Regions from separate parts of the Salipaludibacillus agaradhaerens genome, predicted to be linked through region 2. Evidence: predicted binding sites of a transcription regulator. Region 2 holds the regulator's gene; each other region holds the start of a gene.
What was found. The regulator Rex, encoded in region 2, represses fermentation and respiration genes when NADH is low (regulators of the CRP and FNR family bind a similar motif). The targets are predictions, from matches to a motif close to TTGTGAAATATTTCACAA.
Positions count from the first base shown of each region.

Region 1: a site for Rex is predicted at 3,342-3,359, ahead of BK581_RS07035 (formate/nitrite transporter family protein). Genes of this name have one in related genera too.
Region 3: a site for Rex is predicted at 1,509-1,526, ahead of nirB (nitrite reductase large subunit NirB). Genes of this name have one in related genera too.

Region 1 covers NZ_KV917378.1:1,442,100-1,450,011, forward strand. Annotated here, with positions in the region: gene BK581_RS07020 (sugar ABC transporter substrate-binding protein) at 1-776, opposite strand, end outside; gene BK581_RS07025 (AraC family transcriptional regulator) at 1,064-1,891, opposite strand; gene BK581_RS07030 (hypothetical protein) at 2,161-2,949, shown strand; gene BK581_RS07035 (formate/nitrite transporter family protein) at 3,560-4,342, shown strand; gene BK581_RS07040 (phospholipase D-like domain-containing protein) at 4,454-5,857, opposite strand; gene BK581_RS07045 (HAMP domain-containing sensor histidine kinase) at 5,883-7,271, opposite strand; gene BK581_RS07050 (response regulator transcription factor) at 7,264-7,912, opposite strand, start outside.
Region 2 covers NZ_KV917378.1:2,085,492-2,093,403, reverse strand. Annotated here, with positions in the region: gene tsaB (tRNA (adenosine(37)-N6)-threonylcarbamoyltransferase complex dimerization subunit type 1 TsaB) at 1-80, shown strand, start outside; gene rimI (ribosomal protein S18-alanine N-acetyltransferase) at 101-553, shown strand; gene tsaD (tRNA (adenosine(37)-N6)-threonylcarbamoyltransferase complex transferase subunit TsaD) at 550-1,566, shown strand; gene BK581_RS09785 (ABC-F family ATP-binding cassette domain-containing protein) at 2,229-4,166, opposite strand; gene moaC (cyclic pyranopterin monophosphate synthase MoaC) at 4,311-4,790, shown strand; gene BK581_RS09775 (redox-sensing transcriptional repressor Rex) at 4,874-5,512, shown strand; gene BK581_RS09770 (MDR family MFS transporter) at 6,019-7,446, shown strand; gene BK581_RS09765 (YdiK family protein) at 7,637-7,837, opposite strand; gene BK581_RS09760 (CPBP family intramembrane glutamic endopeptidase) at 7,834-7,912, opposite strand, start outside.
Region 3 covers NZ_KV917378.1:341,597-349,508, forward strand. Annotated here, with positions in the region: gene BK581_RS01645 (contact-dependent growth inhibition system immunity protein) at 32-433, opposite strand; gene BK581_RS01655 (hypothetical protein) at 924-1,217, shown strand; gene nirB (nitrite reductase large subunit NirB) at 1,593-3,998, shown strand; gene BK581_RS01665 (nitrite reductase (NAD(P)H) small subunit) at 4,061-4,378, shown strand; gene cobA (uroporphyrinogen-III C-methyltransferase) at 4,392-5,801, shown strand; gene BK581_RS01675 (formate/nitrite transporter family protein) at 6,039-6,857, shown strand; gene BK581_RS01680 (GNAT family N-acetyltransferase) at 7,061-7,522, shown strand; gene katX (catalase KatX) at 7,760-7,912, opposite strand, start outside.

The DNA.
Region 1 (7,912 bases), 640 kb from region 2:
CTACGGGGTAAAATTCCCCGTTCGAATAATGACTGAACTTCCTCATAGGCTTCAACAGCACCATCATTATCTAAACCAATATCGTCAATGTTATAATTTCCTTCATCATCTTGTGAGAAGACATAGCCTCCGTAGCCACCGATCCATGGATAAACATGGTAAAAATTCAACGCTTCAAATAAAAAACCATATTCGTCATGACTAGCATCTGTTAACGAGTCTGCCAACTCGTAAAGCTCGTCCATCGTTTCTGGGACAGCGTCTATAAGATCTTTATTATAGTAAAGAGCTGTATTTTCCATCACGAGGGGTGCGCCATAAACTTCGCCATCTAATGTAAATGCTGTGACAGCTTCTTCTGTATACTCAGCAAGAGTATCTTCATCTACCTCAAGAGGAGCTAATAAGTTTTGTGACGTCAAATCTCCGAGTCTATCATGTGGCTGAAAAATCACATCCGGTCCTATACCGCCTGGAGCATCTAACGCAAATGCTTCATCTTGATCGGCCATCAAATAGGCTGTCACTTCTACTTCAATACCGTATTCATCCTCAAACTGTGAAACTAACTCTTGAACGGCCGCAAACTGATACTCATCATCATTAGCCCAAATCTCTAACGAGTCAGGTTTTTCCGGTTCTCCTGTTTCATTATGATCATTGACAGTATTATTGGCATTTGACGTTTCTGTCTCTGTGTCATCATCCGGTCCACAACCAGCTAAAGCTGAAACGACAAGAATTGACATCCCTAAACTTACTATAAATCTTTTCATCAAGATTCAACTCCTTTTTTATTTTTTACTAGTAACACACTTAAATTATAAGCGCTTACATACCTCTTTTAATATAAAATAACTCTTAATTTTTATGAAAAAATGAAACAAATTAGAGTTATCCTTTAAAGGAATAGAGACACAAAATGAATAATTAATCATTATTAAAAATTCAATGTATATCTTTATTTATAAGGTTTAAAATCTAAACACTTCATAATAAATCTTTTAAAACTCAAATTTCGGGTGATACAACATTATAAAAATATGATACTTTATTAATTAAATTAACTGTGAAGGATACGATACTTTCTGGGCGTAATCCCCTCTTTTTTTCTGAACGTAGCAACAAAATTACTAACATCATTAAATCCTACTAGAGCAGCTACTTGATTGAGGGGAATCTCTTGATTCGATACTAAAATTTCTTTAGACTTTCTTATTCTAAGCTGAATTAAAAATGAATAAGGGCTAATACCAAAGGTATCTTGAAAGAGTCTATTTAAGTATTGAGGACTCATATTCATATGATTGGCAATATCCTGCAAACCTATATTATCGGCATAAACAATTTCCAACCAATCTACAACAGGCCGAACCTTCGTATAATTATGAGAAAGCGAAGGCTGATTGTTAATTTTCCCATAAGTTCTCAATTTAATTAAGAAATGATACAAGTAGCTAGATAGCTCTAAACGTGAGAATTCAGACTCCACCTCCACTTTATCGATCATTGCTTTCATTATATTGTAAAAATGCTTATCTTTGTTTTCGTTATACACAGCTGAAAAATTCAATTCTAATGCCTTTAAAATGGAGACAACAGAAACACCCCCAAATGTGATATAGGCAGTAGACCATAAAGAGCCATTCGTATAATAAGAATGGGGTGTATATGGCTTGAGGAAGATGCCTCTTCCCGGTGTCATCATATAAGATTGACCGTTAAAAGTGAAAGTTCCCTTTCCTTCTAACGTTAATAGCCAGTGAAAGTAAGGATACCCCTCCGGTCTTGTGAACTTTTGTTCCTGTGGATTATAGCCAACACTTTCTACAAATAACGGCAAGTTTTGTTCACCAGCTACAAAGGTGAACCTCTTTTTATGAAAATACATTACTAAATCACCTCTTTACTTTAAGCCTTCAATAACCATCAGAACATCTTTGTGTATTGTCAGTATGTCTAAGAACTTCTATGTGTCGTTCAGTTTTATTATAAACCAACCTTCAATCAGTAGCTGCTTTCGTTCTTCTTTCACTGATTGATAAGGTCCGTGATTAAGGAGATGAGCATCCGTTATCTGTGATAAAATACTTTATATCATAAAGGAGTGGGGATAAAAGGCATTTCCTCCCATTTGAAAAGACCAGGAGGCTAATCATCATGGAAAAAGAGGTCCATAAAGTAAGATCACGTGCTAGACGCTTTAAGAAATTATTTGAGAAAATCTCCATTAATGCGCTTCCGTGGGAAATTGACGGTATACATTATTTTATGGTGAATTATCTTAAATTTAATAAGCTCCAGGGGACAGCCATTTTCTCCCCGAAAAAACGGGACGAGCATCCTGCTTCTGCCCGGGAAGCCCACTCCCCACTATTTCAATTTTATAGGCTTATGAATGAAATACATGTAGTAGGTAATAGAAGAGCCACCATTGATCCTACTTATTTTGAACACCCCCTTTCTCTTTCTAGTGAGGTGGAAAATTCTGTTCTACAAGAAGGACATGCTTTTCTCACCACGTTATTTCATAAACAAATTCAGCTTAAGCATGTTTATGCTCATTTTTTCGGAGAATTAGCTAAACTGCGTCAAGATTCCAAACCATTATCACAAGTTCATCTAGACTTGGCAATAACGACGATTGCTGAGCTTGAGCTCTATAATTATGAAATAATGAAAGAGACAGCAAAGCATATACACGTGCTAAAAGATTGGATAAGCGCTATGAAACATGAAAAACTATGGGAAGAGATGTCTCAAAATCAACGTGTCTTCTTTCAACAAATGGTGCAAAATGAGCAGAAGATGAAGGAACAACTTAAAAGCCTGTCAATCACCCATCAGGCAAATCGAGATAAATTGTTAAAATCGACTAAGAAAAAATATACCAACTTCTTAAAGGAAGAACGGGTTAAAGACTTTGCCAGTCTTCGTTCCCCACGGTAAAGCCCATTTCCCCCCAAAAAGAAGATCAACTTAGTGATAAATATCCTTCTGATTATTTGAAGTACCTTTGCCCCCATCGCACTGGGTGTACAATGGCATAATCTTCGCACCTTACCTTATCAATTACTCGCACATACTCCTTGTATAAGGTGGCGTCAAAGAGCTAGGAAATCACGTAATCCTAGCTCTTTCATTTGGAGAAAAAACTTAACGCTAAATTCTGTTATAGTCCCCTACAATCAACTGTTTTTCATAAACTCAAACAAAGAAAACCCTTTCATATCAATATTTTTTTACCCTGTAATTAATTTACTTTCAAAAAATACCTTGCACTCTCTATTAATTATTGATAGAATTTATTCCATTAACGCAGTTAAATATTTGGTTAAGATTTGTTCAACATTTCACAAATTCGGTATGTTTATGCTTTTTAATAAGTGTTGAAAAGTGACTTTAGCACTTAGTAACAATCCCCTGGCTCTATAAAGGAATGTGTACCCCTATTGACCTGTACGGTTTGCAAGTTAACACGTGCTGCAGGTTTTTTCAATTTGCTTCACTAAAATGTTTCGTGTCACGAATTATATTGCTAGAAAGAAGGATTACACCTATGGAAACCACCTCATTAGAAAAAGTAGAACAGTTAGCATTAAAAAAAGAAAAAATATTTAAAAGTGGCATCTCACGCTATTTACTCCGTGCTATTCTTGCCAGTATGTTCATTGGATTCGGCGTCATTGTAGCCTTTAAGACGGGAAGTTTTTTTTATACAGAAGCGCCGCCCTGGACTTATCCTATGGCCGCTCTCACCTTTGGGAGTGCCATTATCTTAATTGCGTACGGTGGCGGTGATTTGTTTACCGGTAATACCTTTTACTTTACTTATACAGCTTTAAGAGGAAAAATGAAGTGGTCACGAGTGTTCACCCTTTGGAGCTATACTTACTTAGGAAATATTATTGGAGCTGCCTTTTTCGCTTTTTTAATTTTTACAACAGGGTTATTTAATAGTCCCGATGTAAACGCCTTTCTTTTAGGAGTTGTTGAAAAGAAAATGACCGATCCCACAATGGAGCTTTTTTTTCGCGCGATCCTTTGTAACTGGCTCATTTGCTTAGCCTTTTTCTTGCCGATGTCTATGAAAGAGGATATGGCTAAAATAATAACAATGGTGCTATTCGTTTTTTGCTTCTTCATCTCCGGCTACGAACATAGTATTGCAAATATGTGTACGTTCGCCATTGCATTTGTGTTAAATCCGCCTGATGCCGTCAGTATTCAAGGGATGATATACAATCTTGTGCCTGTTACACTTGGTAATATAATCGGTGGGAGTGTGTTAATGGCAGGTGTCTATTACTATATAAACAAGCCATTTCTATCAGATAACTAGATTACGAGCTTACCAATCTAGCATAAAAATAGCTGTCTCAAAAGAATTCTCTTTTGTAGACAGCTATTTTTGCATTCATTCTTTTTATGAGTGTGACTTCTTTCTTAGAAATCAAAGTAAACTTTCAATAAAAGGCACGAAAGAGGCGAGTAGACGAAGGACAGCACGTTTAAAAAAACTGACGCCTTCATTTTCATCGATTTCTTGGATGTTGTCCTTAGTCACGAGATGTGTATCCGCCTGCAAGTTAGTAATGTGACCTTCTAAAGCGGATGCAAACTCTTCCCCTTCTAAGACGATAACTGTTTCTGTATTTAAAAAGGCACTTCGTGGATCCACATTAAACGACCCTATAACACTATAATAAGAATCGATTATGAATGTTTTTCCATGAATTGATCCTTGTCCTGCATATTCATATAAGTCCACTCCATTTTCAGCTAGATTTTCACGATATCTCTCATAACCAGAATAGGCCAAGAGGTTTGGCGTGACTTTTTTTGAATTAGTCAGGACATCTAACTGCACAGCATCTGTTATCTTCTGTTGAAATGGAGACGTCATAACATCAGTAGGAATGACGTATGGGCTTTGAATCAAAACAGATTCTTCTGCGTCTTTTATGAGGCTCATGAGGTTTTGCCAAATGGCAGGCGAGTGGTTCATTCGCTCAATAGGATTATGCCAAATTTGAATCCCTTTCACTTGGATAGCCTCTTCTTCCCACTCACCCACGTTTAGATGAACAACCTTTTCAAATGTGTCATGTGCTTCATGTAACATGACCTTCTTCTCAGTAGCCGCTCTCTCTCGATAGAGCGATGGAACAAAAATCGGTTCATAGGAATAATCATGGTTAAAAAGCTCGTCAAAATATTGACTCATCTCCGTAATGGCAGACCTCTGATCGTCTCGTGCTGTTTCCTCTTTAATTAAGATGATATCCCTATCATAGACTGTATCGTCTACATCTGACTTAAAATATTTATCACCTATATTACGTCCACCTGTCATGACATAGTGATCATCTACAATTAATAACTTATCGTGCATACGATTATGCCAAGTATACGGTCGAAGCGGGTTAAAGGGTTCATAATACTTTAGCGTAATGTTTGGATGGGTGGATAACATGTAAGGTATGACCCTCAAATCACCTCTCATGTTATGTAACATCCCATCAAATAAAATTTCAACTTCCACCCCTCTATCCGCCGTTTCAAAAACAGCACCCATAAAAGCATCGGTCCAAACACCTGCATGAAAAGTATGATAGGTAATAGCTAAACGTTCTTCTGCTTTTTTTAACAAATCTAAACGTACGAAGCCAGCTTGCTCATTGTCTTCTATAATAACTACCTTCTCCCCGGCCATGAGCATCTTGTTCGCCATACCCTCATTTTCTGCCTGAGGATAAGATGGGAAATAGTGAAACATAAAGCCTGCAGTTAAAAGTGAGAACATGATGTATAGAAACAAGCTCCTTTTTACGTTCTTCCAATACATATGCTTCATATATCTCACTCCACCGAAGATTGTATTATTTAGGTAGTGTTACTTTGAATGTGGTTCCGTGACCTTTTTTACTCTTAACACTAATAGAAGCACCGTGTAAATCTACAATTTGTTTCACAATTGATAAGCCAATGCCTGTTCCTGTTTTTTTAGAACGGGCTTTATCCGTTTTATAGAACCTCTCCCATACGTGCGACAACTCTTCTTCCGTCATCCCCACGCCTTCATCACACACATTTACATCCACATTATTGCTATGTTTATTAACTTCTAATTGAATAGCAGTGCCACTGTCAGAGTTTTGTAGCGCATTTTGCAGTAAATTCCCCCACACTTGAGCCATTCGATCTTCATCAGCATAGATATAAATATCCTCTTCTGTATTTAATGCCATATCTATCCCATGTTTTGAAGCAGTCGGTTCCATTTTAGCTAGCATTGTACGTAACTGTTCTGTCAAGTTATATCGCTTGCAATCAAGTTTCCAATTTCCTGCCTCAAGACTTGTCTGATCTAACAGATCATTCACTAGTTTCATAAGCCGATCTGTCTCATGACGCATGATTGTAAGATAATGCTGATGCTTTTCTTTCGGAATCGTGCCATCCATCATCGCACCTAAAAATCCTCTTATGGAGGTTAGTGGAGATCTCAAATCGTGGGATACGTTAGCGACGAACTCTTTTCGTAACTGATCAAGACTTCCAAGCTCTTTAGCCATATAATTAAATGTATGTGCCAGCTGCCCAATCTCATCTTTGCTTTCGACATGAATACGGGCTGAAAAATCACCTTTTGCATACTGCATAGCGACATTTCTCATGTTCGTTAATGGCGCAGTTATTTTTCTTGAAACGAAAAAAATCATGAGTGCTGTAATTAAAATAGTAAACCCTGCTGTTAAAAAGCTAATCCAAACAATTTGGCTCGATTCATTATCGAACTCATGAAAGAGCATCACCATCACATACTCTTCAACATCAGCTGTAGGAATAATGAGCGGCTCAGCAATCATATAAACGACTTGGGTCCCCTTACCTTGTATTCGCTTATTAACGCTCCCTTCAGCCAATACATGTTTTAAATCTTCCCTGGAAAAGCCAATACCTTCTAAGAAACCAGTATTATAAACGGGAGTGCCTTCCTGATTAAAAAGCAGAATTTGTCTATTTTCTTGATTCATACTCATTTCGAGCGACGTTTGCAACGTTTCTTCATTCCATCCTTGTTCTTTCGCATTTAAGAAATGCTCGATGAGCCGATCTTTTTGATGATCAAATGTCCTAGAGTATCTTGCCGTCATTTCATTATGAATAAGTGAATTTAATAATACCGCAAACACGACAAAGGATATAAGAAGAATTATTAAATGTGAGGAGAATAATTTTCTAAACATGCCTTTATTTTTAAACACGTTCATTCACCTCAAATTTGTAGCCGACTCCACGTATCGTTTTTAGTTTCCAATGCGGCCACTCATCCCCAATTTTTTCTCGAATCCGTTTAATATGGACATCAATTGTTCTGACGTCCCCTTCATAATCAAATCCCCATATTCTATCTACTAACTGCTGGCGAGTGAAGACCTGATTTTTTTCTGTAGCAAGAAAATATAATAATTCCAATTCTTTAGGGGGCAAAAAGAGAGAGTCCTCTCCCCGCCATAATTGATGTTGCTGAATATCAATTTCTAATTTTTCAAACTTAATCGGCTTTCGTTCTTGGTCATTCGGATGTGTCCGCCTCAGAATCGCCTGCATTCGCGCAATAATTTCTTTCGGTTCAAACGGCTTAACCACATAATCATCAGCCCCCATGTCTAGACCTTTAATTTTATCGTAACTTTCTCCTTTTCCAGTCAACATTAAAATAGGGGTTTGGCGTTCATCACGCCTGATTTCTCTACACACTTCCCATCCATCCATTTTCGGAAGCATAATATCTAAAATAACGAAATCTGGGTGTTCATCATAGTATTTTTCCCATCCTTCTTCCCCATCAATGGCGATCGAGACCTCAAAACCTTCCTGTATAAGATACAATTCTAATAGATCT
Region 2 (7,912 bases):
ATACCCATGCATTTTCCCCACGCTATCACAGATTAGCTGAAGCTGAAGCTAAGTGGTTGGAAGCGAATAAAGAGAAGTGACAGGGGAAGCGGAGAAGCTTATGGAAGAAATAGTGCGAATTCGTCTTATGGATGAAAGTGACTTAGATGACGTGACAAAACTTGAAAAGCTGTCCTTTAAAACGCCGTGGAGTCGGGAAGCTTTTTTCAATGAGATGACCAAAAACCAATTCGCTTATTATCTTGTGGTGGAATTGAATAAAGAGATCATCGGGTATTGTGGGTTATGGGTCATTATTGATGAATCCCATATTACAAATATTGCAATTCATCCGTCGTACCGAAGAAAAGGTATTGGGGATTATCTTTTCCGTGGGGTGATGGCGATGGCCAAAACACTTGGGGCAAGAAAAATGTCGTTAGAAGTGCGTGTATCAAATACAACTGCTCAGGCCTTGTATAGAAAATACGGATTTCAAGAAGGTGGCATTAGAAAAAATTATTATACAGATAATCAGGAGGATGCTCTTGTCATGTGGGTGGAATTATTATGAGTTATAAAACGAATACCCTAATACTAGGAATTGAAACAAGCTGTGATGAAACGTCTGCCGCAGTTGTTAAAAATGGCAGAGAGGTGTTAAGTAATATCGTGTCATCACAAATTGATAGTCACAAACGTTTTGGGGGCGTTGTACCTGAAATAGCCTCTCGCCATCATGTGGAGCAAGTGACATACATTGTGGAGGAAGCATTGGAGACAGCAGGGATAACCCCAGATGAGCTGGATGCTATTGCTGTGACAGAAGGGCCAGGTCTTGTAGGAGCGCTCCTAATAGGGGTGAATGCAGCTAAAGCGCTCGCTTTTGCTTGGAATAAGCCGCTCGTGGCTGTCCATCATATAGCAGGTCACATTTATGCGAATCACATTGTTGACGAGTTGACATTCCCACTGCTCTCTCTCGTCGTGTCTGGTGGTCACACAGAATTAATATACATGAAGGACCATGTGTCATATGAGGTTATTGGTGAAACGAGAGATGATGCGGTGGGAGAAGCATATGATAAGGTGGCTCGAACATTAGGTCTTCCTTATCCTGGTGGGCCGCACATCGATCGCCTTGCACAAATTGGTGAGCCTGTCATCAATTTACCGCGAGCTTGGCTTGAAGAAGACTCATACGATTTCAGCTTCAGCGGTTTAAAATCAGCTGTTATTAACACGCTTCACAATGCTAAGCAACGAGGTGAGAGTTGGTCGAATGAAGATATTGCCGCCAGCTTTCAAGCGAGTGTCGTGGATGTACTTGTGACAAAAACGCTAAAAGCAGTAGAAGAGAAAGGTGTTGAACGACTCGTGCTTGCTGGGGGTGTAGCCGCTAATAAAGGTCTAAGAGAGGCGCTGACAGCAGCTTGTGAGAAAGTAGGAATCACATTAACCATTCCTCCTATTGCATTATGCACCGATAATGCTGCAATGATAGCAGCAGCAGGGACGTTTTTATTTAATAAAGGATGTTTAGCAGATGAGCGGTTGAATGGTCAAGCAGGATTAAAGCTTGAATAAAGGATTGTGGATATGGATAATTTAAGCACTGTGTGTTGTGGGCTAGTAACGCCTCGACATAAACAGTGCTTTTTTGCATGTGTCATGAGTTATATTATCGGGTAACAATTAGGTAAGATACTGAATAACAATGGCCTCTCTCAAGCTAATAGTGGAGATACGAATATATGCTCCTGTTAATAACACATTATCCACAGTTTGTGGATAATGTGTATAACTAAATAAAAAGTTGTCATATAAAGTCGAGTGATGTTAATAACAAAAAATGTGGATAACTTCATTTTTATGTGTATAACATGCAAAAATAAAGAGATATAAGTGATTTACTTGTGGATGAACCTGTGAATAGTGTGGATATGTCAGAAAATAATGACGTTTTCCAGTGAATCTTTAAGGCACATACCGTTTTATATTACTTATACACAGTAGACATACATGAGAAAGTTATTAATTCATCAGTTATTAACAGGTACTAACGTGTAAAACGACACCGCGAAATGTGATGTCGCGGTGTCGTTTTTATGACGGATAATCTCGTTCATAAAACTCCCTATTCAAAATAGAGAGGAGAACGACATCTATTTAGGTGGGATCTAACGTCCTGTTTAACTCAACTACCAATCAGTGCGAGAATAATGATAACACCACTTCGAAGGGATGTTTTATGATCCTTCCTCATCTAGCTGTAACGTTTCCCATTCTTCCATTAGTTCTTCAAGAGTATGTTTAGCTGTTTCTAATTGTTGATGAAGGTCTGCCACTTTTTCATGATCCTGAAAAATGGCCGGATCACAAAGCGTTTCTTCTAATTCACTGATCGTAAGCTCATTTTCTTCGATCGCCTGTTCTACTTTTTCAATACGACGCTGCCGTTGACGAGCTACTTTTTGTTGCTCTTTGCTTTTAGCATAGTCGGCTTTAGCTGTTTTATCACTGGTGTTAGAGGAGGAGTGAATAACAGGTGTTTCACTTTCCTTGAGTCGCTGCAGTTCTGCCTGCTCAGCTTTTTTAGTCGCGTAATAATCATAATCACCTAAGTAACTCATCATCCCTGTTTGAGATAATTCAGCTACCCTTGTGGCCATGCGATTAACAAAATAACGATCATGGGAGACGAAGAGTAATGTCCCTGGATACTCAATAAGTGCGTTTTCTAATACTTCTTTACTGTCTAAATCTAAGTGGTTGGTAGGTTCATCAAGGATGAGCAAGTTTGCCTTTTGCATCATTAATTTGGCTAACGCCAATCTTGCCTTTTCACCACCACTTAAATCGTAGACGATTTTTAACACGTCTTCACCACTGAAAAGAAAGTTTCCAAGGACCGTCCGTATATCTTTTTCATTCGTGTCTGGATAGTCATCCCAGAGCTCTTGAAGGACCGTTTTATTCGAGCTGAGTGCTGCCTGCTCTTGATCATAATAACCGATTGTGACGTTACTGCCATAAGTAATATTTCCGTTCAATGGCTTATGTTTCCCTGCAATGGCCTTTATGAGCGTGGATTTTCCAATACCATTTGGCCCAATAAGAGCGAGGCTTTCCCCTCGAGTAAGCCTTAGATTTGCCTGCTTAAACAGAACATGTCCATCATAACCTAGTGTGAGATCGTCAATTGTAAGCACGTCATTTCCACTCTGCTTTTGGATATCAAAATGAAAATTGGCTGAATAATCATCCGATTTAGGCCTGTCCATCACCGTCATACGTTCTAACTGTTTGCGCCGGCTTTTCGCACGATTACTAGTAGAGGCGCGGGCAAGGTTTTTTTGCACGAATTCTTCAAGTCGCTTCATCTCGTCCTGTTGTTTTTCATAAAGCTTCATTTCTTGCTCTAATCGAGCAGCTTTTTGCTCTAAATACTTCGAGTAATTACCGGTATATTTAACTGTTTGATGAAAGGATAGCTCATAGACATAATCCACAACTTTGTCTAAAAAATAGCGATCGTGTGAGACGATCAACACTGCTCCGTCATAACCAGATAAGTATTGTTCGAGCCAAGTTAAAGTGGCAATGTCCAAATGGTTTGTAGGTTCGTCCAAAATGAGTAAATCAGGCTTTGATAAAAGCAATTTACCGAGTGAAAGTCGGGTTTTTTGTCCCCCACTTAACGATGAGATGGACGTATTATAATCAAAATGGTTAAAACTTAATCCTGATAAAATACTTCGTGTATCAGCCTCGTATTGAAAGCCACCCTTATCTTTAAAGTCTTGCTGTAGCTGATCATATTCTTGAAGAATTTTAACATGATCTTTTTGAGATGGATCACTCATTTTCTCCTCAAGTGCTCGCAAAGATGCTTCCATTTTCCGAAGTGGCTCAAAAACGGTCATCATTTCGTCCCATATACTTCTTTCTGTATGAAGGCCGCTATTTTGCGCTAAGTAACCCATACTGACATCCTTAGGAATGACAATTTGCCCTGAGTCGTACGATAACTCACCGGTTAGAATTTTCAGAAGCGTTGATTTACCGGCCCCGTTTCTGCCTACAAGGGCGATACGCTCCCGACTTTTTATTTCTAATTTTACATCGGAGAGTATTTTCTCTGTACCGAATGACTTCGACAATTGTGTACATTGTAATAAAATCATCACTGTAACCTCACAATTCAATTTCCGTACCGTTCACAAGCTAAGTGTACATGAGAGAAAAGGTTTATCGCAAGACTTCCATGCTTTATTATGCAGATTGTGAAAAAATAGTGTACAATAGAAGTGGAAAAAAGGGGGATAAACATGGGAGACTTCACACACTTTAATGAACAAGGTCGGGCACGTATGGTTGATATTTCCGATAAACAGGAAACAGTTCGAACAGCAGTGGCCCAAACAAGTCTTTTTGTCACTAAAGAAATCTATGAAAATATCCAACAAGGGACGATGGCTAAAGGGGATGTTCTCAGTGTGGCGCAAGTTGCAGGGATTATGGCTGCTAAAAATACGTCTCAGTGGATTCCAATGTGTCATCCGTTAGCACTGTCAGGAGTCGATATTCGTTTTGATTGGGATGTGAATGCTGATACATACCAATTGAAAATTGAAGCGTCAGTTAAGACAAAAGGGAATACAGGAGTAGAAATGGAAGCGCTAACATCAGCTTCTGCGACCGCATTGACTATATATGATATGTGCAAAGCAGTGGATAAAGGGATGGTCATTGGTGAGACATTTCTCGTGGAGAAAACGGGTGGAAAAAATGGGGATTTTAAACGATAACATACTTAACTTAATGAATGCATTTTAATACTTAGTTGGTTAGCCAAGGTAGCTATTATATTTAAGAAGGAGGCGGAGCAGTTATGGATCTAGATCAAGCAAAAATTCCTCAGGCAACAGCAAAACGATTGCCATTGTACTATCGATTTTTAGAAGGCTTACAAGCGTCAGGTAAACACCGCGTCTCATCTTCAGAATTAAGTGAAGCGGTAAAGGTCGATTCAGCCACAATACGTAGGGATTTTTCCTATTTTGGTGCTCTCGGCAAAAAAGGCTACGGATATAACGTGAATTATCTATTATCTTTTTTCAGAAAAACGCTTGACCAAGATGAATTAACGAAGGTGACACTTGTTGGGGTTGGTAATTTAGGAACGGCTTTTTTAAATTATAATTTTAGCAAAAGCAATAATACAAAAATTGATATGGCATTTGATGTAGCAGCAGATAAGGTTGGGAAAGAAATAGGTGGTGTGCCCGTTTATCATCTGGATGAATTTAAAGAGCGTGTGGCGGAAAGCAGTGTGGAAGTGGTCATTTTGACTGTGCCATCTCAAGCGGCACAACCTATCGCTGATGACTTAGTAAAAGCAGGTATTAAAGGGATTTTGAATTTTACGCCTGCGAGACTGTCGGTTCCGTCTGACGTTCGTGTTCATCATATTGATCTGTCAGTGGAACTTCAATCCCTCATCTACTTTTTAAAGCACTATCCTTTATAGAGAAAGTTGATACTTAAAATATGAGCTGCATCGTGTTAAAAGCTGCCTTATAATAGGCAGCTTTTAACATTGTAGAGGAGAAAAGTGTTCATTAGAGAAGATATAGTACCTAGATGAGTGTTACACGACTGCGGGTAATTTGGACAGGTCATCCGTACCTGAATGACGCAAGGCTCGTAAGACAAAGAATGGATGACTGAACGCTGTAAAGAAGACTGTTGTTAAAATGAGTGAACGAACATCCAAGCGCAGGAATAATTAAAAGTCGTCAATGATTAACGAACCATCTACAGAAGACATGATTTTTGTAATAAAAAGGACTGTCACTGAAGATGAACCTATGGGAACGGGTCAGTCTATAGCGAAAAACCAATGTGATAAAACGTTTTTTGCAGCTGTATTTCGTTCAAATAGATATATATGCATTTTTAATTTTAATTAATGAAACTCATGGTATAGTAGAAATAGATTACTATTTCGTGAACCGAAAGAAGGCTGTCTTATTTATGGCAAAAATCTCGCAAAAATGGCTTGTGGTCATAACCGTTTTATTAGGTACTTTTACCATCATTTTAAATAATAGTATGTTAAATCCCGCAGTCCCTCATTTAATGACTGTGTTTGAGGCTGATGCGGTCGCTACTGGCTGGGTCATTACGATTTTTATGGTCACTATGGGGATGGTTATGCCGCTGACCGGTTTTTTAGGTGATAAATTTGGTAAGAAGCAACTTTATATGGCTGGGCTCGCAGTATTCTTACTTGGATCACTACTAGGTTCACTTTCTTGGAATTTACCCTCCTTAATTGCTTTTAGAGGTCTGCAAGGCATAGGTGGTGGCGTTATGATGCCGCTCTCTCTAGCCCTTATCTTTGAGGTATTTCCTCGTGATGAGAGAGGACTAGCCACAGGTGTTTGGGGAGTGGCCGCCATGATGGCCCCAACCATTGGTCCAACATTAGGCGGTGTCATTATTGAACTTGGATCATGGCCATGGCTGTTTTTATGTAATATTCCTACAGGTCTTTTAGGATTGATCTTTTCTTATATGTATCTTCAAAAGTCTGAAAAAATGTCAGGTATCCGTTTTGATAAATGGGGGTTCTTCACTGTAACGCTTGGTGTTGGCTCGATTTTACTAGCACTTGGGAGGGTATCTGAACTAGCGCATTTAACTGCTCCAGTGAATTTAGCTCTAGTCGTGTTAGGTGTTATTGCAATTTATTGCTTCGTGAAAATAGAAAATCGCACAGAGCAACCATTATTAGATTTATCTATTATGCGTGTGCCGGCATATGCGTATAGTGTGTGGATTGCGATGATTAGCTCAATCAGTTTATTCGGTGGTATATTTTTAATCCCCCTGCTTATTCAACACGTCTATGGCTATGGGGCGATAATGACAGGCGTGGTGTTTCTACCGGCTGCGCTCCTTACCGGGATATTTATGACAATTGGTGGAAAGCTCCTCGATCAGCACGGACCTGCTTTAGTTGTGACGCCGGGGCTTTGTATCGTGGCGATTGGAACAGCACTTCTCGGCTTTATTGATATGGAAACAGCCATCTGGGTTGTCTTCTTATTGAATGCTGTGAGAGGGATTGGCATGGGGTTAAGTACTATGCCTGCAACGACAGCAGGCATCAATGCGATCCCAGATAAGTTTGTTTCACGAGGTTCAGCGATGAATAATGTCTTACGTCAAATGAGCTCAGCATTAGGAATTGTCTTCGTGTCAATTTATTTTGAGGTTCGCAGAGGCCAAGTGATGACCGGCAATGGTGGAAGCATAGAAGAAGCGAGCTTAACAGCTATTACGGAAGGGTTTCTTATCATAGCTGTTTTAGCGGTACTTTCCGTTCCAGCTGGATTCTTACTAGGGCATGAGGTTAAAAAACAACGTAAAACAGAATTAGCGGAAACAGCCGAATGATGTGAAATTAGTCATTTATGAGAATAACGACAACTAACAACTTTTTTAAAGAGGGGCATGAGCGCTGTCGATTGGTGGAAACTAACAAGGCATTTATTTTGCCCTTCTTATCATCATCTATTGAGCAATGAACTAGAACAAGACTTTCTTACAGCAAAAAAGCAGCCATCTCGGCTGCTTTTTTATGACATTATTTTTTCTTACTATGTCTTTGCCGAGCGGCAATAGCGAACATGCGAAACGCTAGAAAGTAATCAAACGCTGCAAAAGCCATTAAGAGAATGGTGATGGCATCCCAACCAGGTGATGCTTGAGCTGTTTGAATAGCAATCAGCAAAAACAGCGTTCCTAGAAAAAAGTAAAGGTAGCCTGAAAATCTAGGAGATCTCATAATAAAAATCCTCTCATAATCGCTTGAACGATCTGTACGATTGCCGCATGTTGTTCAATAATCTCTTGCATCTCA
Region 3 (7,912 bases), 1.7 Mb from region 2:
CACACACTGATCCGAGATTCACCGTCTTTTTTTACAAGCGATTTAATTTCACTATAAAATTGTCTACTAAATCCATATATTCATTATAGTCTTCTTCACACATGAAATCGTCAATTTCTATAGTTTGTTTTACTTTTTGCAATATTTTTTGCAGTGAATTGGTATGCTCTTTTATTTCCTTATAATCAATAGAGTAAAGTAATTCTATTAATTGTCCATCATAAACGTCACCTTCTAGAGGATTAGTCCTAAGAACCTCTGTGGCTTTATTTACTGCTAAGTCTATTAAAATGTTTTGTCTAATCATTTTACATAGATCAAATACGTCTATTTCGTTAACATCTTTATTTATTAAAGTATTATACCATTCATCTAGTGGGGAATTATCTTGTTCACGTCTCTTTTTAAAATAGTAGTTATCCTGTATTTTCATAAATTATTCCTCCAAAAGCTTAAATAAATCTTCCGATTGCAGGGGTTCGAATGTTTCAGATGTTGAAAAAGATGAGGCGAGGGACATTAAGCCTTTGTTTTCTATTAGGTAAATAATCCATAGTAACCCTCTCTCTTCAGGCAAGTTAGGCTTATTCTTCATTTTAATATTATTCATCATCTTTTACATAGTTTCAAAATTTAATCAGAGGACAGCTATATCCTTAAAAAATGAGGCAGCACCCCAGGAGTTGAGAGGGGGAACAGGAGCCCATTCCACCTAGCTTTCAGCATCTTCATATAGCATATTTAAAAAGGCGTCAATATCACTTGCTAAAAAAAACATATCATCTGGAGTTTCAGACTCTTGTTCATGATCCCAAAAGTAAATATGATCATAAATCAGTTAAAAAAGCATACATCTTACGTTTTTTCTCAAACTAAGGTGAGGATCGAGCACTATTTTAGTTTACCAAAGGAGGAAAAACACATTGGGGTTATTTGGCGGGAAAGAAGAAAAACCAAAAGATGTAAAGAAGCTAGAGAAATTTATGAAGCGGTATCAATTAGAGGAGCTGGATGATAAGGATTTAATTGTTCTACAACGTATTGCTGAAGACCTTATTGGAAATAAATTATTCAAAATGGGGATGGCATTTAGCTTTGCAAAAGCTGAAGAACAGGCTAAAGTAACGTACTTATCAGCATTAGTCGAGCAGAATTGGATGATCATTAGACAATTGAGTCGAATGAATAAACAATTAGAATCGTTAAACGATAAGTGAATCGTAACCGAAAGATCTCATAAGAAAAAATCAAAGATAACCGTCGTTCATTGAGTGACGGTTTTTTGACGTTAATGCACGTTTAAGGCATCTTTGTGACAATGTAGTCCTCTCAATCGTCACTAGATGTGTTAATAAAGTGATTTTTTTCGTTAAAATCCCTGTAATTAAAGGAACAACACGTTTTACTCCTTAGTTAACCATATATGGCAAGGTGTGATTTTTATCACAGTGGATTATCATTTCTCTTGGTATCCTTTAACTATACTTATTAAAGCAATATGTTTATAAAAGTGAATACTTTCACAATTTGATGTTTTTATTTTTTATTTAGTTATGTGAACTAGTGAACATTAATAGAAAGGACGTTTTAATATGAAAAAGCTTGTAATGATAGGGAATGGCATGGCTGGTGTTCGAAGCTTAGAAGAACTGCTGAAAAGAGATAATTCAAGCTATGACATAACGATTATTGGGGAGGAACCGCACCCGAACTACAATCGGATTATGTTATCTAACGTTTTACAAGGTAAAACAGAACTAGACGACATTATTATTAACGAGTGGGAGTGGTATAAAGAAAACAATATCAAGCTTATAACTGGGGAAAAAGTAACTGGGATAGATCGAGATAGACAGGCAGTGTCAACGGATAAAGGGAGTGACATTTCTTATGATGATCTCATTATCGCCACAGGGTCCAGTGCATTTATTCTTCCCGTCCCTGGGAGTGACTTAGATGGCGTTATTGGCTTTAGAACGATAGAAGACACAGAGAAAATGATAACCATTGCTGAAACGAAAAAGAAAGCGGTGGTGATCGGAGGGGGATTGTTAGGTCTTGAAGCGGCAAGGGGTCTGATCGATCGTGGAATGGAAGTTTATGTCGTTCACCTATTACCTACTCTGATGGAACAACAATTGGACGCACCAGCTGCCAGAATGTTGAAAAAAGATTTAGAAAAACAAGGTATGATATTTAAAATGGAGAAGCAAACCGCAGAAATTGTTGGTGAGACAGTTGTGGAAGGTGTGCGCTTTAACGACGGGGAAGAGCTTGCATGTGATTTAGTTGTTATGGCCGTAGGCATTCGTCCAAATGTGGCACTTGCAAAAGACTGCGGATTAGAAGTGAATCGTGGTATTGTTGTGGATGACTATATGCGTACAGCAGACCCATCCATTTATGCTGTCGGAGAATGTGCAGAGCATCGAGGCGTTGCTTATGGATTAGTTGCGCCTTTGTATGAACAAGGTCAAGTCTTAGCTGATACGTTAACAGGTAAAGAAGGACCTGGCTATGAAGGAAGTATTCTATCTACTCAACTTAAAGTAGCAGGGTGTGATTTATTTTCCGGTGGGAAAATAAATGAAGACGATGAGACTGAGGCGATCGTCGTGCAAGACGCCGTTGCTGGTGTGTATAAAAAAATATTAGTAGAAGACAACAAAATAACTGGCATTGTCCTCTACGGGGATGCTAGTGACGGTAATCGGTTGTTCTCAATGCTGAAGAAAGGAACCGATATATCTGAATATACAACAGCTGCCGTCTTTCAAAAAGCGGGTGAGGCAGAGGATGAAGCTACTCTACTGGCTGAGATGCCTGCCGACGAAACGGTTTGTGGCTGTAACGGTGTGACTAAAGGAACAATTGTTCAGTCTATCCTTGAAGAAGATTTAACAACGTTTGACGATGTGAAGAAATGCACAAAAGCAGGAGGCTCCTGTGGTAAATGCCGACCGATGGTTGAAGGGATTCTTTCTCTTACACTGGGAGATAACTTTGATGCAGCAGCTCAAACGAACGGGATGTGTGAATGTACGGATAAGTCTCGCGATGAAGTTGTAGCGGAAATTAAAGAAAAGGGTCTTCAATCTCCAATGGAAGTCCGATATGTTCTTGGATTTAAACATCCAGAAGGCTGTTCAAAGTGCCGGCCAGCATTGAATTATTATATGAGAATGATTCGCCCTGCTGATTATGAAGACGACAAATCCTCTCGTTTTGTTAATGAACGAATGGAAGGGAATATCCAGAAGGATGGCACGTTTTCTGTTATTCCTCGTATGTACGGGGGCACAACAACCGCTGATGAACTCATTCGAATGGGCGAAGTAGCGAAAAAATATGATGTCCCTCTCGTGAAAATTACGGGCGCCAGTAGAATTGGCCTTTACGGTGTGAAAAAAGAAGATCTGCCACACGTGTGGGAAGACTTAGAAATGCGTTCTGGCTACGCTTATTCCAAATCATTACGTAACGTTAAATCATGTGTAGGCTCCTTATTCTGCCGTTTTGGTACCCAAGATTCATTAGGGCTTGGTATTAAATTAGAAAAGGAATTAGAAATGGTTGATACCCCACATAAAATGAAAATGGGTGTGACTGGCTGTCCAAGAAACTGTGCGGAAGTGCTAACAAAAGATTTTGGCGTCGTCTGTGTGGAAAATGGCTACCAACTTTATATTGGTGGAAATGGCGGTACTGAAGTAAGGGAATGTGATTATCTCAAAATTGTTGCTACTGAAGAAGAAGTGATTATGTATGCGAAAGCTTATATGCAATATTACCGTGAAACAGGGATTTATGGTGAAAGAACCGCCCCATGGGTTGAACGATTAGGTATTGATACGATTAAAACCGTTTTAATGGATAACGAGCAGCGTGATTACTATGTTGACCGTTTTACTTTAGCTCGTGACACTTACCATGAAGCTTGGAGTGCTATGCTTAAGAAAAACGACGAAAAGAAGCTTTATGACGTCATTAAAATTTAACATGAAAAGCTTATGATAGTATTAAAATATGTAGATTTTTATAGCACAAGGAGGGGAAAAGCATGAGTATCACGAAAGAACACGTATACGTTATGCAGCTTGATCAGTTACCTATTTTAATTGGAAAAGAAGTTCATATAAAAAATGAATCAATTGCTTTATTTCGATTAAGCAATGGAGAGGTACGAGCGATTGGAAGTCGCTGTCCTCATACAAATGGACCACTTGCAGAAGGGATCGTGTCAGGTGAGTTTGTCTATTGTCCGTTGCAAGATTGGAAAGTTTCATTAGTAACAGGTCACGTACAGCCGCCGGATGAAGGGACTGTACCAACCTACGACGTGATTTTAAAAAACGGGGAGATTTACGTATCCTTGTAGGTGGTGAAAGGTTATGGGAGGGTTTGTATCATTTGTTGGAGCAGGTCCAGGGGACGTAGGTCTTTTAACAGAAAAAGGCCGCCAATGTTTGGAAAAAGCAGAGGTTGTCCTATATGATCGGCTAGCAAATCCGCGTCTTCTTAGATATACAAAAGCTAACTGTCAGTTAATCTACTGCGGGAAGCTACCAGATAGACATGTAATGCGCCAAGAAAAAATTAACGACACATTAATTGAGATGGCATTGGCAGGGAAACGGGTTGTCCGCTTAAAGGGCGGCGATCCGTCTGTCTTCGGCCGGGTTGGCGAAGAAGCAGAAGCCGCACGTAACGAAGGCATTGATTACGAGATTGTTCCTGGCGTGACATCAAGTATTGCGGCAGCGAGTTATGCTGGCATGCCGGTTACGCATCGTGATTATAGCGCTAGTTTTACCCTTAGAACAGGCCATTCCTGTCAAGAGAACGAGTTAAAAACACATTCAGATGATGAGCTAGGGGATACAATCGCTTACTATATGGGAGTGAAAAACCTTTATCATCACTGTCAAGTGCTAATCAATAAAGGTTTTCCTCCAGAAACGAAAGTGGCCGTCATTGAATGGGCTACTACAGGAAAACAACGCACGGTGGAAGGAACACTTTTAACCATTTCCGATGAAGTGAAGGCAAATAATATTCAAAACCCTGCCATGACAATTATCGGTGATGTCGTAGCATTACGTCAAAAACTGGCGTGGTATGAGGAAAAAAGAATGTTCGGAAAGCGACTTTTAATTGCTAAAGCGTCTGCTGAGGAAAGTAAATTAGAACGCTATTTCCTTAATGAAGGGGGAGAGGCGTATGCATTTCCTACTTTAAAAACGGAGAAGAAGTCTATTTCTTCACACGAGTTAAAACAAATTCGGTTAGCGGAAAAACTCGTATTTTTATCACCTGAGAGTGTGACGATTCTGATTGAATCGCTGTTAGCTCACGGTTACGATATCCGAGATCTGCCACGACAGATTTATTCATTGTCGGAAAAAACAAAGAAAGTTCTTCTTTCTATCGGGATTCGATCAGAAAAAATAACTGAACCGTCTCATGAGATGATAAAAGTCGGTTACGTTAATAAACCTATATCCGCCGAGGATAACTCAAAGCTAATCACCACTCATCATTTGCAGATAGATGATAGATTTGAAGTGATAGATAAACGTTTATTAAACGAGGAAACATGGGAAACCGTTGTTTTTCCTAGTCAATCGTCAGTTGATTGGTTTTTAGCAGCTTTAAAATCATATGGCTATAGAGATAATTGGATTAAGACAATATCGTTCGCTTATATTGGTCAACGTGTCAAAGCGTACGCAGAAGAAAAGGGTTTTACAAAGATAGATGAAGAAGTACAACGCGAATTAGCGTTAGGTTATTGGAAATAAGGTGTCGCAAAATAAGTTAGAAAAGACATGCTTATTTTCTAGTTGGATTTGCTCATTTTTTCACAAATGTTATGTGCCTGTTAAAGGAAAATTATCATCACAATGTGTGTTATAAAAATAGAAATGTTTCTGAACTGATGGATAGATGAAAGGTGCTAAAAAGTCTATCTACTAATTAACGGTTTAACCCAAGCTTTAATGATACTTAACTTATCTGAAAATAAGGGGACGATTGAGATGAAAGACGTTATCCAGTCATTTAGTCAAGCGGCTGTTCAAAGAGTCGATCAATTAAATACAAGTAAAACAAAATATTTTGTTTCCGCCATGATGGCAGGCTTTTTTGTAGGATTAGGTATTATTTTAATTTTTACGATTGGCGGCTTATTATCACCTATAAGTGTCGCGGCGACACGCATAGTGATGGGGGTGTCGTTTGGTATAGCGTTAAGCCTTGTTTTAATGGCAGGGGCTGATTTATTTACAGGAAACAATATGATTATGACGATCGGAACGTTGGAAAAACGAACATCTTGGAAAGATACTTGGCGCATTTGGGGATATGGTTTCCTTGGTAACTTTGCAGGGTCCGTGCTTGTGGCTGTTCTTTATTACTATTCAGGCCTTTGGGAAGGGGCTACTGCCGACTTTATTACCACAACGGCAAGTGTGAAAATGAATGCGCCGTTTATGGAATTACTTGTGCGTGGTATTTTATGTAACATTTTAGTTTGTCTAGCCATTTGGTGTGCTTTTAAATTAAAAGACGATACTGCAAAATTAATTGTGATCTTTTGGTGTTTATTTGCGTTTATTACTTCGGGCTTTGAGCATAGTATTGCCAATATGACTCTCCTCTCTATCGGGTTAATGGTACCACATCCTGAAACAGTGTCTCTTTTTGGAATGGGAGCTAACCTCGTCCCAGTCACAATTGGGAATATGATCGGTGGGATTGTGTTTGTAGGAGGAGCTTACTGGTATACTATTTCGGAAACAACGCCTAAAAAAGCGGTTGAAAGTAGCACAGTGAGTACAATGAGAAAAGAAGCCTAATGATAGCAAAGGTCAAAAGCTTTTAAACTGGGTGGGAGTAAAATCCCACTCAGTTTTCTATATGTACGAAAGGCGAAAAGTTGGTATTAATATCATAAAACCATTCTTAGAAAAATTAACGCTTACTTGCTGAACTGAATACACTACCAAGAGCAATGGTCGTGATTTCAGAGTCAAGTTACAATGTGTATAAGGAGGGTTATATGAAAGTAAGGCAAGTGAAGGACGCAAAGCTTATTAGTCAACTAAACAGACCTGTACAGGAGCTTCATTATACACTCTACCCAGAATTCTTTCATAAGTATAATGAAAGGGACATTTACAACGTTTTTAATCGACTGGTGGAAAGCGATCATTTTATTTTTCTTCTATTGGAGGAAGATGAAAAGGCAGTAGGCTACGCGTGGATCGAAATTCGAGACTATCCGGAAAACCCATTTATAAAAGGGTATAAATCACTTTATGTTCATCAGATCAGTATTATTGAGGAAAAAAGACATAAAGGGGGAGGCTCACTTTTAATGGCCTCAATTTATCGGATTGCAAAGGAGAAAGATATCACCATTGTTGAATTAGACTATTGGGTCAAAAATGAGTCAGCGAAAAATTTCTATAAAAAAGAGCAGTTTGAGACACAACGAGAGTGTGTTTTCAAGCGATTGTAGACTATAAGAAATTTTTTGGAATTAAGGAATACATGTTAGATGAGTCTAGTAATTTGTGGATTTTGAAGTTGTTATGAGCTTTCCTAATATATAGTAGAAAATGTCGTGGTAGCTTTATAAAGACCACTTCTTTTTCCTACGATTGTTAAGACCTGTTCCTATAGAACATGCTCTTAAGGTACATGTAAAAACGAGACGGAGACGACGATCTCTGTCTCGTTTTCACGCCTTCTTCAATTAATAAGGGTCTGATGGATGACTTTCTGCTTCTGCCTGTCGCACTGCTGATTCTGATTCAGTAGCTCCTATTGGGTTCCGATGACTCTCATCACTGTTATCCTCTTTCTTCTTAAGCCCTTCAGCAACTCTTCTACCATAATCAGGATCGGC